3 regions of the Dissulfurimicrobium sp. genome follow, and region 1 is predicted to be linked to each of the others. Evidence: riboswitches for the same ligand, from Rfam matches in the RefSeq annotation. Region 1 holds a riboswitch; each other region holds the start of a gene.
The links. A riboswitch is a leader RNA that binds a small molecule or an ion and turns the genes downstream of it on or off. The one in region 1 is predicted to bind cobalamin.

Region 1 (4,869 bases):
AGCAGCAGATGGAGCAGCAGACGGAACAACAGGAGGGGCGTCAGGAACACGGGGAACAGACAGGGTCTGACGGGCAGGAGAAACAGCATGGGTCTCAATCGAGCGGTAAACACCGTGAGCCTGATGGGTCCCGCCCCGATCAGGCCGGAATGGACGGGCCGGATGACGGCGGCCGCCAACAGATGGAATCAAACCCCAAAGAAGAGGTCTTTGAGACCGGCGGGCTGTTTAAGACAAAAAGGATAATACTCAGAAAGGACCGGGTAAACCGGTCTGTATCCGGCAGAAGGACAAAGACAGGGTCAAGGGACAAGAGCGGCAGGTATGTAAAGAGCGTCCAGAGAAAGAAGGATGATATAGCCATCGATGCAACGCTCCGGGCCGCGGCCCCTCATCAAAAGGCAAGGGGCAGGACAGAGGTGATCCTGATTCGCGACGATGACCTGAGATTCAAGCAGAGGGAGAAAAAGATGGGTCACCTCGTAGTCTTTGTTGTGGACGGGTCGGGCTCAATGGGCGCCAGGAGAAGGATGGTGGAGACCAAAGGGGCTGTCCAGTCCCTGCTCATGGACTGTTATCAGAAAAGAGACAGGGTCTCCATGATAGTCTTTAGAAAAGACAGGGCCGAGGTCATACTGCCGCCTACATCAAGCGTTGAAAACGCCTCAAGGAGACTGAGGGAAATCCCTGTCGGCGGCAAGACCCCTTTGGCGGCGGGGCTTTTGGAGGCCTACAGACTTATCAAACGGGCAACGGTCAAATCGCCTGAAATGAGGGCTATCGGCGTGCTCATAACAGACGGTAGGGCCAACCAGGGTATTTCAGGGGCCCCGATAGGTGAAGAGGTCAGAAAGATGGCCCAACTCCTCAGTGAATTGAGCTCGACAGATTACATCGTTGTGGATACAGAAGACAAGAGTGGGTTCATCAAGACCGATCTGGCCCTTCAGATAGCGTCACAGCTTGGTGCTGATTATCATACTATTGAAGGACTGAGAGCCGACTGCCTTGTTGAGATGGTACAGATGAAAAAGGTAGGAGTTTTTGGTTTTTGACCAGTTGTATACGGTTTTGAAGGGGGGTGATTGCAGGCGATTACCGCATGTTTTTTAAATCGATAAGGAATTTCTAAAAATACTATAGTTTGGATGCCAGGGAAGAGGAGTGTGATTCTCCCGCTGCCCCGCAGCCGTAAAAGGGAACGAAAGCCCGATTTAAAGCCACTGTCCTGGGTAACACCATGATGGGAAGGCGGGCGAGTAGGAAATTGACGTTGCCCTTAAGCCGGAAGACCTATCCAGACCATGAAAACTCAACAACAGACTTCTCGAGGGAGGAAGAGATGAAAAATACGCTATTTTCAGCAATAAATCTTATTTTTTCCTTGGTTCTTATCCTTTTTGCCGCTTCTGCGTCTGCAGATGAAGCGGCCATGCCATTGGGCGAGGTCGTCGTAACTGCAACAAAGATTGCGGAGCCTGAAAAAGACGTCCCTGCATCTGTCCAGGTAATCACCCAGGAAGACATAAAGAATTCTACCGCCAGGGATGCCGGAGACCTCATTGCAGAGGCTGGGATCGGCCATGTCCACAAATATCCAGGCGCACTTACAGGCAGAATTGAATTGAGAGGCCTGACAACAGATCTTATGAGTGAGCTGAAAAGCAGGGTGCTTGTCCTTATCAATGGCCATTATGCAGGCACGGTAAATCTTGCAGAGATACCTGTTGACGATATCGAAAGGATTGAGATAGTAAAAGGCCCTGCATCTGTCCTCTACGGCTCTTCTGCAATGGGTGGTGTCATCAACGTCATAACAAAAGAAGGGAGAAAAGAGGGCGTCCACGGCTCCATTGGCGGCGAGGCCGGCTCATACGACTACTGGAGACCAGAGGCGGAGCTGAGCGGAAAGAAGGGGCCCTTTGATTTTTATTTCTCCGGCAGCCGTTCGTCAGAGGATGACTATGATACCAGGAACTACGGCAGGATTAGGAATACGGCTTATAACGACGAGACGGCGTCGCTACGTCTGGGTTACAAGTTTCTCGACGGCCATCACATATCCATGGGCCTTCAGCACTGGAGGGGATGGGCCATAGGCTCTCCAGGGCCGAGATATGCCCCTGATCCTGATAATTTTGACAGGAAGGAAAGGGACGGCGTTGATGTGGAATACAAGACAAAAACGATCGACGCAGGCTATTATCACGTAACCGAAAAGGGCGAATGGCATGGGGGCATGAATTTCGGCCCCGGCAACTCAAATATCACATCGATAGATACATATACGCAGGGGGCTAATCTTCAAAAGACATTCGATCTTGGCGGTGACTTCAGGCTTGTCACAGGCGGCCAATGGGACAGGATAGAGGTTGATAGTTCGAGAAACATAGGTGCGCCTTATAGCCCGAATTCAAGATATGACAGCTATGGCGCATTTACAGAAGGCAGGCTCAGTCTGCTCAATAAAAAACTTTTGCTGAGTGCAGGGCTTCGTTATGACTATTTCGAGGACAAGATACTTTCAACAGCAGGTATAAAGGGCCTTAATCCAAGGGAGGAAACCTTGGACCATGTGACGGAAAGGGGTGGGCTGGTATATAAAGTCACAGATAGCTTCGAGCTCAAGGGAAGCATTGGCACTGCCTTCCGTGCGCCTGCGCCTGACGAGCTGGCGACAGACTATGTATCAGATTGGGGGACGCATTATATCGGGAATCCGGGTCTAAGACCTGAGAAGAGCACGACATATGACGCAGGGCTTGGGTATTCAAAAGGTCTTTTTAAGAGTGGTCTCACATTCTTTCATACGGACTTTAAAGACAAGATATTGAGCTATTACGACGGTGCGCTCAAGGCCCAGACCTTTAAAAACGTTGACGGGGCGGCCATCCAGGGCATTGAGGCCAATATCTCTTATGATGCGGGGCTGGCGGCCGGGTTAAATCTATCCATTGAGCCGTTTGCCAATATCACCTACCTCACAAGATATTCGAGCAAGGACGAGCTTGAGATCGGCAAATACGGAAAAACGCTTCTCTATACCCCCAGATGGACCGGGGCGTTCGGCGTGAAGGCCGGTCAGGAGAGGTGGGACGCCAGGCTCATTGCAAATTACACAGGGGGTGAAAAGGTGCAGGACTGGAGCCCGCCATCGTATGGAAAGGTCGTGGTAAACAAGGGTGGCTTTACCGTCGTCAGTATAAAAGGCTCCTATAGACCTATAAAACACCTTGAACTTACGGCGTCTGTGGAAAACCTCTTTGACAGGGCGTATCAATATGTCCTGAGCTATCCCATGCCTGGCAGGACTATAGCCGTCGGGGCAAGGTGGCTGTTTTGAGATGCGCCGATGAGACCCTTGCATAACTCCATGATCAGGGCATGGCTGGGCATAGGCGCCCCCCGCAATGGCGGCTGTGGAAAAGTGTCATTGCTGTCGGCGGACGCGCAGGGGTGCGGTTGATCATGTCTCTGTTGCCTCTGGCCTTGATATATTCGGCGTCCATATCGTGGGCTGCGGAAATAACCTGTCAGGACTATCTAGGCAGGGCTGTCAAGATACAGGTCCCTGTGAAACGAGCCGTAATCCTCGTAGGTCCCAGTGATTTGATCCCTGCTCTGAATATCTGGGACAAGGTCGTCGGCGTCAGCACTTATACATATGCCCATGATAATCTGCTCAAGGCCGCAAAGCCGGACTGGAAGGACAATGTCGTACCTGTAGCCAGCGGCATGGCTGATGTGAACATAGAGGCGCTCCTTAGACTCAGGCCCGATATTGTCATTACATGGTCATACTCCCATGAGACGGTAAGATTCATGGAGCAAAACGGATTGAGGGTCATAGAGATAAACCCGAAGACCCTTCATGAATTCTATGGTGTGATAGATCTTTTTGGAAGGCTGTTTGGGAGGGGAAGAGAGGCAGAGAAGACCATCAACGAGATGGAAGGGATCTTCAGGCTCATTCAGAAAAGGGTGTCCAGGATACCTGCCGACAAGATAAGAAGGGTCCTCTGGGTTTACTACGGAGGGAGACCGACAAGCGTTGCATGTAAGGGCAGCCTCCTGGCCGACGTGCTCAAGGAGATCCGTGCGGTAAATCCCGCATCATCTATTACACAAGGCTGGGGCGGGAGCGCCGATGTATCCATGGAGAAGATAATCGCCTGGAATCCTGATGTAATCTTCATCTGGGGATATGCGCCATATAAGGCCCTGGACATCCTTAATAATCCCCAGTGGAGGTGTATAAAGGCGGTAAAAGACGGCAGGGTCTATAAGGCCCCTGAATGGTCGACATGGTCTCCGAGGCTTGCGCCCATCGCCCTCTGGATGGCCATGAAGACCTATCCGGAATATTTCAAGGACGTAGATTTCGATGGTGTGGTTGACCGCTTTTACAGGAATGTCTTCGGGGTTTCCTATGGGGAGATAGATAAAATTGCGCAGTAAAAGGCCGGTGGTATGGATAGTGCTTTTGTCCCCGATCCTTGCAGGTATGTTTTCCATATTTATGGGGGCATACAACCTGTCATTTTTTGAGGTGCTGTCTATTTTGATAGGAACTACGTTTACGTCCTAACTATCCGATGCCGGCAAGGACATTTTGGGCAGGGCTTAAGTGGCTGTTTTAAAACTATAAAACTGAAAAGGATTATGATCTTTCTGTCGGGATGCATTTTTATTGGATAAGAGGCTGCAATAAAGGCATGCAATAAATAAATCCGTTGCCATTTGTTAGATGAAATAGTATAAAAATTATGAGATTCATGTTCATTTTGTGATAGAAATAAAAAACCTCTGTGCTGCTGTTCCGGTTGGACTCCTTTTAATATGGATATCCTGTCCACAGCCTCTATCCGG
Region 2 (4,869 bases), on a different contig from region 1:
TATGCCTCATGCGGTTGGCCATGTTGCCGATAAAAATCGATGCAGGCGGTCTGGCTTGTCGAATAGCTGGAGGACTGGATATTTTTGTGGTCTAACAAAAAATATTTAATTGGAGTAATTCATGGCTGAGAAAGACATAGAGAGCTTGATGCATGAAAAGAGGATCTTCAGACATCAAAGACAGGATGCCTGGATCAACAGTTTTAAGGATTATGAGGCAATTTACAGATATTCAATGGAGGATCTCGAGGGATTTTGGGCGCAAAAGGCAGAGGAATTCGTCCGCTGGGACAAGAAATGGGATAAGGTACTTGAATATGATTTTTTCAAACCCGAGATTAAGTGGTTTTTGGGCGGTAAGCTGAATGTCTCTTATAATTGTTTGGATCGCCATCTCATTGACGGCAGACGCAACAAAGCTGCGATTATCTGGCAAGGTGAACCCGAAGATGATGTCAAGGTCTATACATACCAGATGCTCCACCGCGAGGTGTGCCGTTTTGCCAATGTGTTAAAAAAGATGGGGGTCAAGAAGGGAGACAGGGTGGCGATATATATGCCGATGATCCCGGAGACCGCAATAGCTATGTTAGCGTGTGCGCGTATCGGTGCGGCGCATAGCGTGGTCTTTGCAGGCTTTAGTGCTGCAAGTTTCATGAGCCGTGTCAAGGATTGTCAGGCCGAGGTGGTTATAACCTCTGACGGTGTTTTCAGGAACGGCAGGATTATACCGCTTAAAGACCGCGTGGATGAGGCGCTCGACCAGTTTCAATGTTGTCCATTTGTGCGACATTGCCTAGTGGTGAGAAGGACTGGCTGCGACGTCACGATGAAGAGCGGGCGCGACAGATGGTGGCATGAAGAGATAGGGGCCGAGGATATATCCGATTCCTGTGAGCCGGTTTCGATGGATTCAGAAGACATGTTCTTTATACTCTACACCAGCGGCAGCACTGGTAGGCCGAAAGGGGTTGTTCACACTACTGGAGGTTACCTTACCTATGTGGCCAGTACGACCAAATGGGTCTTCGATCTCAGAGACGACGATGTCTATTGGTGCACCGCGGATGTAGGCTGGATTACAGGTCACTCGTACATCCTTTACGGACCCTTGGCTTTGGGCGGTACATCTCTTATGTTTGAGGGTATGCCGAGCTGGCCGAGACCTGACCGCTTTTGGCGTGTGGTTGAAAAGTTCAAGGTCAATATATTTTATACTGCGCCCACTGTCATACGTATGCTCATGCGAGAGGATGTAAAGTGGGTCAAGCGACACGACCTTTCCAGCTTGAGATTGCTCGGATCCGTGGGTGAACCAATCAATCCTGAGGCCTGGATGTGGTATCATGAAAATGTCGGGCAAGGCCGGATGCCAATCGTAGATACGTGGTGGCAGACGGAGACGGGCGGCATACTCATCTCGCCTATCCCTTATGCAACGCCTTTAAAGCCGGGTTCCGCAACCTTTCCTCTTCCAGGTATTGAAGCCATGATTGTAAGAGGTGATGGTACACCTGCCAATGTAAACGAAGGCGGCAACCTTGTCATAAAGCGTCCGTGGCCTGGGATGTTGAGGGGTGTATATGGGGACCCTGGTCGTTTTAAGACCCAGTATTTTGACCACTTTCCTGGTATGTATGAATCAGGCGACGGCGCGCGCCTTGATGAAGATGGGTATTTCTGGATCATGGGGCGTATCGATGACGTAATCAACGTCTCGGGTCACAGGCTCGGCACTGCGGAGATAGAGTCGGCCCTTGTGGCCCATCCTGCTGTGGCCGAGGCGGCGGTCGTAGGGATGCCGCATGAGATAAAGGGGCAGGCAATATATGCCTATGTAATCCTGAAGGCCGGTATTGCAGGGACAGAGGCCTTGAGAAAGGAATTGAAAGACCATGTCAGGAAGGAGATAGGACCCATTGCAAACCCTGAGGTGATACAGTTTGTGGAGGGGTTGCCGAAGACCAGGAGCGGCAAGATCATGCGCAGGATACTCAGAAAGATTGCTGCAGGCGATACAGGAGACTTTGGAGATACCTCTACCTTGGCGGATCCAGCTGTGATAGACTGGCTTATAAAGGGCAAGGAAGAGCTGTTTAAGACACGCTGAAACGCTGATATTGCGGAGGCATGATCAAAGTAATGGGCAAAGGCCATGATGCAAATGCGCCGAGAAGGACACATCTTGCAAATGAAAGGACGTTTCTCGCCTGGATAAGGACTGCCATCGCCATCATGGCCTTTGGTTTTCTGGTGGCAAAGCTTTCCCTTCTGACAAGACTGCTTTCCGAGACCCATCCTGAGGCTGCGACCTTTCAGTCTGACATACCCCTATATCTCGGGGCAGGCACTATAGCCATAGGCGGGCTCCTGGGTATATTTGCCGTCGTCAGGCACTATCAGATCAAGCGCCAGATAGATCAAGATACATTCAAACCGTCGATATTGCTTGATATCATGGTGGCCCTCATACTTTTGATGATTTCTTTGTTTGTCGTATTCTATCTCATACGTCTGCTTGGTTGATTGTTTGTCGGGATGGAAGGTGCAAAAGCCAAACAATCCGCCGCAGTCGATTCTTGAGCGATTTATATGCTTGACAACCTTTCTGAGGGCAAATAGAGTTTTATATTAAAATTAAACAAGACAACAGGCGCCGCGAGGCTTAATGGGGAACCCTGTGAGAATCAGGGACGGGCCCGCCGCTGTGATCGGGGACGAAGGTCGTAGTAATGCCACTGGCTTAGGCTGGGAAGGCGCGGCCGGTAGATGGATCCGAAAGTCAGAAGACCTGCCTGTTTGATAGCTGCCCTTTCGAGGCAAGGAGTGGGGCGGTTGCTGTCCTGTTCGGTAGCTGTAGGATTTAAGCGGATAAAAGGGCTATTCCGGATCCATGCACCTGTTTTCTTAAGGTGTTGATCCGGTTCTTTATTTGGAGCTCTATTCTATTAAGAGAAGGTGTCTGATGTATTGCTGGATTTTTACTGTCATAACTATTTTTTCATTTTTTATCCCGAAAACCGCCTTGGCCCAAGGGCTGATGGTCTTTTTTGTCGGGGATTCTGACGTCTATACCTGTCGGAAAGCGTTATCGTCCATTGATCTTCCTGGACTTAAGGTCTTGGTCTTAACTGAAAAGGATCTCGATGCCCCAAGGGCCTCGGCTGTGCTTTCGTCTATGGATGTAGCTGTCTTGGATGCTATGCAGGGGGGACTTACCGATTGGTTGACCTCGCATAAAAATTTAATAAATCCAATGGCTAAGATATATGCCGTCCGTTCGCCAGGCAGATCAAGGGAGTTGAAAGGTCAGGGTGTCATATTCGACGAGACGGTCAGGAGATACTTCGATTATACGAGTGAAGAAAATATCCGAGGGCTCATTCTATATCTTGCGAAGACCGATTTAGGCGTTCATGTCTCTCCGCCAGCGCCGGTCGTGCCGCCCGAAGGGGGTTTTTATCACCCCGATGCCCATGCCTTTTTCGCTGACGTCGGCGAATATGTGAACTGGTATAAAAAAACAGGCCATTTCAATGACAAAGGTCTCTGGTCACTAGTGGTCGTATTTCCAACTTTTACCGTTGATTCAAGGAAAGGGCCGCTTGACGCCCTTATAAGGGCATATGAGGCCAATGGTATAAATACGCTGACACTCCTCTATTCCCCAAAGGACGGGCCATCCGAGATAGACCGTTTGATCTCTGAACCGCCCTTAAATGACGCCCTTGGTTCCATCACGAGTTTTGTATTCAGATTCAGCTCTCTCCTTTCCCCTAGACTTTTGAAGGTACTTGAGAAGGCGAATTGCCCCGTTTTCAATCCCCAATATCTTTTTTACACATCGAGGGACGAATGGATGAAGTCGTCGCAGGGCATGGCCGCCAGCGAGATCACCATGCAGTTCTCCATGCCGGAGCTCTCTGGCCTTGTAGAACCTACTGTTGTCGGGGCGAAAGAAGATATGAGCAACGAGGGTCCGATATATGTCCCGATCAAGGATGAGATAGATATACTTGCAAGGCGGGTGGCAAGATGGCATGCGCTTAAAGAAAAACCGAATAGGGATAAAAGAATCGTCCTGATTTATTATAACCATGTCCAAGGCAAACAGAATATAGGGGCAAGCTACCTCAATGTGGCGAGGAGCATCAAGGTCATTGTTAACCGTCTGAGAGCTGAAGGATATATGATCCCGAAGGATGTAAGCGAGGACGAGATCAAGGACCTTCTTGTAAAGGTTGGGAGGAATATAGGTTCGTGGGCCCCAGGCGAGCTTGACAGATTTATGGCCAGCAATGATTATGTCGCGATCGACATGAGGCAATATAAGAGGTGGATAAAGGGAATTGACCAGGGATTCTTAAAGAAGGTCGAAAAGGATTGGGGGAGGCCTGAGGATTCAAAGATAATGACCCGCGACGGGCGGTTTATCATCCCATGCATCCGTCTGGGCAATCTGACCATTGCGCCGCAGCCTGTAAGGGGGTTCAGCGATGATCCCGACAAGCTCTATCACAGCACGATTGTCTATCCGCACCATCAATACGTGGCTTTTTATCTCTGGCTTCAAAAGGTCTTGAGGCCTGATGCCATGATAAGCCTCGGCACTCATGGTACACATGAGTGGCTGCCTGGGAAGAATGCCGGCCTCTCGGCCAGCTGCTCACCGGAGGTGCTGATAGGCGATATCCCAAATATCTATCCATATATAGTTGATGACGTGGGTGAAGGCATCCAGGCCAAGCGCAGGGGGCGGGCTGTGATAATAGACCATGCGGTCCCGCCGTTCAGGCAAGGCGGTCTCTATGCCGAGTATTCAAAGCTCGCAGCCCTCATAAGTGAGTACGAGGCATCCGATTCGAACGA
Region 3 (4,869 bases), on a different contig from region 1:
GCATAGAGTTCAGGATAGCCGCCGCCAAGATATATAGCATCTATACCATCAGGGATGGCTGTATCTGAAAGTGGACTGAATTCTGTTATCCTCGCCCCCATTTTTCGGAACAGATCGAGATTGTCTTCATAATAGAAACAGAATGCCTCATCTCTTGCAATTCCTATGGTTATTTCATGCCCTTGGGTGTATCCGTCATTGTTGTTCTTAGGACCGTCTCCGCCTGTCTCGGAAATAGTACAGTCCAGATTCAAAGGCTCTTTGATTTTAACTGGTTTTATCTGGAGGTCCATAAGTCTTTCTAGATCAATGAAATCGGACACCGCACAGGAAAGCCTTTCTACAGCCTTTTTATCGAGCGGGGCGTCGTTTGCCATAAATAGCCCGAGGTGGCGGCTTGGTATCTCAAAATTCAGGTCCCTTGGGAGGTACCCCAGAAACAGATCAGAGTTACAGTGCCTTTTAATGGCGTCTTTTAAGAGATCAAGGTGCCTTTGGCTCCCGACCCGGTTAAGAATTACGCCTTGGACAAGACCCGGGTCAAACACCTCGAAGCCCTTTATAATAGCGGCGACCGTTTCTGCCATTGAACGTACGTCAATGACCAGGATAACCGGTAATCCAAGGCATCTTGCGAGAGATGCACTGCTCGAGACCCCGCCGTCAAAAAGACCCATAACCCCCTCGACTACGGCTATATCCGCCCCTTTTGCATGGTCAAAGAAGGTCTCTTTTACAAAATCCTCCCCGCACATCCATATATCCAGGTTCCTTGACATCCTTCCTGTCACCATGTGGTGCAGGGTGGGGTCTATGAAGTCGGGCCCGCATTTAAAGGGTTGGACATCGAGACCCTTTGACTTAAGGGCCGCCATGATGCCAAGTGCCACGGTGGTTTTACCTACTCCGCTTTGGGTGCCGGCGATGAGGAACGTCTTCATAGAGACATTATTCACTTCTCTCCGCATATCTCTATACCACTGTCTTTAGCGGCATCTTTTATATGTCTTACAAAGATGTCTGCAAATGCATCGTTTTCACTAAGACCGTGGATGTCTGCGATCACCTTTATTCCAGCTGACTCAAGCCGCCGTTTCCACGAAGTATTAGCGTCGCCTGCCATATCATTTCGTGCATGGTCACCAGCCACTTCCATGAATGGTTTGAGCAGCACCTTTCTTATCTTTTCAGCCTTAAGTTTGTCCATGACTTGATCAAAAGATGGAAAGCCTTCTACTGTACCTATGAAGATCTTGGCATCCGGGTACATGGAGCGCATGACGTCTTGGAGTTCTGCATAGGCTCCTGACGAATAATATTTGTTTCCATGTCCCATATAGACAAGGGCCGCCTTTTTTCTTTGGGCCTCTCGGACATCTTCCGCTACAGCCCTTGCCGCTTCCTTAATATCGTCTATATACGGATGGACATCGCCGTTTGCGCCAAGTGCGGGTCTGCCTATAGCCAGCCTTTCAAACGGCATATTTTTGGTTTTAAGGGTTTTTATGGCCTCAAGCCCCTTGACATAAGAGACAAGGTCGTCGTACTCCTCGCCGTTATATATGTGTAGCGACTGAACTATTATATTAGAATAGCCTTTGTCTTGAAGGTCGGCTATGGTCGCCAACGGGCCTTTTACGCTGAAGATATCGGGCGGCAACGACTTGTTTGCTGCCTTAAAGTCCTTATCGTGTATCCTCTTGTGCCATATCTTGCGGATCATGTTTGATGTAAATGCGACCTTGACCGGTACGCCGGGGCAGGCATCTTCGACCCGTTTTTTGATATTCATGATGCCGGTAAGTGCCTCAGGATAGCTGGTTCCAAAGGCGGCAAGCACGATAGCGGCGTTTTCTCCTTTTGTCTCTTTTGCAGAGACGCTCACGGATTGCAATCCCAAAGATATTAAAAGCGTTATTATTAACCATGCTGATTCTTTGATCATTTTTTACCTCCTTAAGATCTAGTAGATTTTTTACATAAAACAAAAATCCCGAATCAAACGCCTTGGTTGATAGGCAGTTGGATTCGGGACAGCCCTTTTTATCCGCTTAAATCCTTAAAATTTATCGTTTCAGCCCAAATGGGCGGCCGTTGCTCTTTTTGCCGCGAAGAGCGCGGTTTCTTAAGACAGGCAGGTCTTCTGACTAACGGATCTTCCTAGCGGCTGCAAGTCTTCCCAGGCGATTATTATCTTGCCCAGTGACTCGTTGCAGTTGCAGCCTTAGTCCCCGATCACAGCGGCGGGCCCGTTCCTGATTTGCACAGGATTCCCTATTAAGCCTTACGACACCTGGTTTAGATTTTGGATGTAAATTATTTGCCTTAAAGGGGCTTGTCAAGATAGCGTTTATTTGCAAGGAAGACTTCGCACGCTTTTGATGGATTTTGTGTTATGGTAAATAAAAAGTAAATAAAAAATTAGATAAACCGCACAACCGGTAAAGATGCCAGAAACGATAAAAACAAGCCGCAGCCCGACTGGTTTTTCTGTGCCCTATCAAATTGTCGCATTTAGTATCTTGATGTTGTTTTCGATTGTCGTCGTAATAAGTGGCATAGGCACATATAAGATATCCATCGATGGGGCAAGGAACCTTATGGAGAAGCGGGCGGTGGACATAGCGGTGAACATTGGCATCACGCTAGACCGATTCGGCTTCAAAGAGGAGTTCTTCGAAGAGTTGATCCGCTCAGAGAGATGGAGAGATCTGGCCTTTTTAAGTTTGTATGATCAGGAAGGCACGATCATCCTACATTCAAATCCAAAACTCCTTGGTAGGGAACAGAAAGACGAATATATAGAGAAGGTTATAAGAGATGAATCTCCGCTCATACATTTTTCAACCCTTGCTACAGGCGAAGAGGTCTTTATTTTGGACTTCCCATTGCAGCTACACAAGAGGTTTCTGCGCGTATATCATTCATCTAGATTTAAAAGGGGCATGAAAAAGGATATGGATCAGGAAAAGACAGAAAAGGTATTTTGTCTCAGGGTGGCTATTCATCCATATCCTGCAAATGGGATCGTAAGGAAGGCGAATTTTCAGATAATCCTGGTAGGATTCTCGCTTGTGATACTTTGGGTGCTTGCCATTTTTTTCTTCCTTGCCTGGCGGCGCGGAGAGAGATTCAGGGCGCGGCTTCGAGAGCAGGAGAGGCTTGTGGCCCTGGGGGAGATGGCGGCGGTTCTTGCGCACGAAATCAGGAATCCATTGAGCAGTATAAAGGGGTTTGCCCAATATCATCTTGAACAGGGCGACCTATCGCCGGTCTTAAAGGAGGATATGGGCATTATCGTCGGGGAATCGGAGAGACTCGAGCGTCTTACATTCGATCTCCTGGCCTATGCCAGACCTGCTATGCCGCATGAAGAAGAATTTGATCTTGAAAAATTCTGTAAAGAGCTTGTAAGGGGTCTGGTCGTACCTTCCGACAGAATCAGCATTGTTTTAGACTGCAAGCAGGCAAAGATACGCCTGGATAAGGCTAAGCTTACACAGATAGGGATAAATCTACTTCAAAACGCGGTTGATGCTGTGCATGAGCATGGCGGCGAGGTCGGAGTCGCCATGCGATATGGTGAAGGAAGGTTTGTTATGGATGTCTGGGACAGCGGCCCAGGTCTTCCGGGGGAAGTAAGACAGCACCTGTTCGAGCCGTTTGTTACTACAAAGGCTAGAGGTACCGGGCTCGGCCTTGCCATTGTCAAGCGTCTGACAGAATCCCTTGGCGGTTCAGTAACCATTAAAGATCGAGGTCCTGTAGGGCCTACTGGAGAGGGTGGCGGTACGTTGGCAGAGGTCATTATACCGATTCCTGAGCAGGAGGAAGAATCTTGAGTAAAGAGAAGATGAAGCGGATATATATTTGTCAGTCTTGTAACTATCGATCATTTAAATGGCTTGGTCGATGCCCTGACTGTGGCGTATGGAATTCATTCACAGAAGAGATTGAAACCTGCGCAAGCGCGATATCCCTTAATGCTGGCGGTTGTCCTGAGCGTATGTCAGAGATTGCGACGCGAGCCGAAGGATGCCGCATAATCACCGGCATAAAGGAGCTGGACAGGGTCTTGGGTGGAGGGTTAGTTCCTGGTTCGGTTGTCTTGCTCGGCGGTGAGCCGGGGATCGGAAAATCCACGCTCCTCCTCCAGTTCCTTGGTCATATTTCTGGTCTCGGCAATAAGGTTTTATATATAAGCGGCGAAGAGTCGCCTGAACAGATAAGGATGAGAGCGGAGAGGCTCGGCATCGAGATGGGCGGGAAGGAAGATTTTTGGTTGGCTGGTGAGGTGATGCTCGAACGCATAGAGAGATATGTATCTGAACTGTCACCCATGTTTTTGGCGGTAGATTCCATCCAGACCGTGATTTGTGAGGATTTGGAATCGGCCGCAGGGAGCATCTCACAGATTAGGGAATCGGCTGCAAGGCTCATCCGCATGTCGAAACCGAGGGGGTTGAGCGTATTTCTGATAGGTCATGTCACAAAGGAAGGTGTCATTGCTGGTCCGAGGGTCCTTGAACATCTAGTGGATACCGTACTCTATTTTGAAGGGGAAAGGGGCCACGCCTTCAGGATATTGAGGACCGTAAAGAATCGCTATGGCCCGACCCACGAGATCGGAGTGTTCGAAATGACCGGCGAAGGTCTTAGAGAGATAGTGAATCCTTCAGAGATATTCCTTACCAGCAGATCGGAGGCCGTAGCCGGTTCGGTTGTGACGGTTTGTCTCGAAGGTACAAGACCAATGCTCGTTGAGATACAGGCCTTGGTGAGTCGGTCTTATCTTGCCAATCCCAGACGGACATCTACGGGTTTTGATGCAAATCGCCTTGCCATGCTTGTAGCTGTAGGCGAACGGCA

Region 2: it holds a riboswitch for cobalamin, as region 1 does, so the genes downstream of both, ACP5SG_RS05620 (cobaltochelatase subunit CobN) here and ACP5SG_RS05265 (TonB-dependent receptor plug domain-containing protein) in region 1, are expected to answer to the same signal.
Region 3: it holds a riboswitch for cobalamin, as region 1 does, so the genes downstream of both, ACP5SG_RS00730 (sirohydrochlorin cobaltochelatase) here and ACP5SG_RS05265 (TonB-dependent receptor plug domain-containing protein) in region 1, are expected to answer to the same signal.

Annotation. Positions count from the first base shown of each region.
Region 1 covers NZ_JBMFRG010000029.1:11,417-16,285, forward strand. The annotation lists gene ACP5SG_RS05260 (VWA domain-containing protein) at 1-1,055, shown strand, start outside; cobalamin riboswitch at 1,130-1,315, shown strand; gene ACP5SG_RS05265 (TonB-dependent receptor plug domain-containing protein) at 1,343-3,343, shown strand; gene ACP5SG_RS05270 (ABC transporter substrate-binding protein) at 3,469-4,458, shown strand.
Region 2 covers NZ_JBMFRG010000032.1:8,838-13,706, reverse strand. The annotation lists gene acs (acetate--CoA ligase) at 122-2,110, shown strand; gene ACP5SG_RS05625 (YidH family protein) at 2,131-2,526, shown strand; cobalamin riboswitch at 2,635-2,813, shown strand; gene ACP5SG_RS05620 (cobaltochelatase subunit CobN) at 2,966-4,869, shown strand, end outside.
Region 3 covers NZ_JBMFRG010000003.1:29,522-34,390, forward strand. The annotation lists gene ACP5SG_RS00725 (cobyrinate a,c-diamide synthase) at 1-941, opposite strand, end outside; gene ACP5SG_RS00730 (sirohydrochlorin cobaltochelatase) at 953-1,945, opposite strand; cobalamin riboswitch at 2,117-2,312, opposite strand; gene ACP5SG_RS00735 (sensor histidine kinase) at 2,448-3,842, shown strand; gene radA (DNA repair protein RadA) at 3,839-4,869, shown strand, end outside.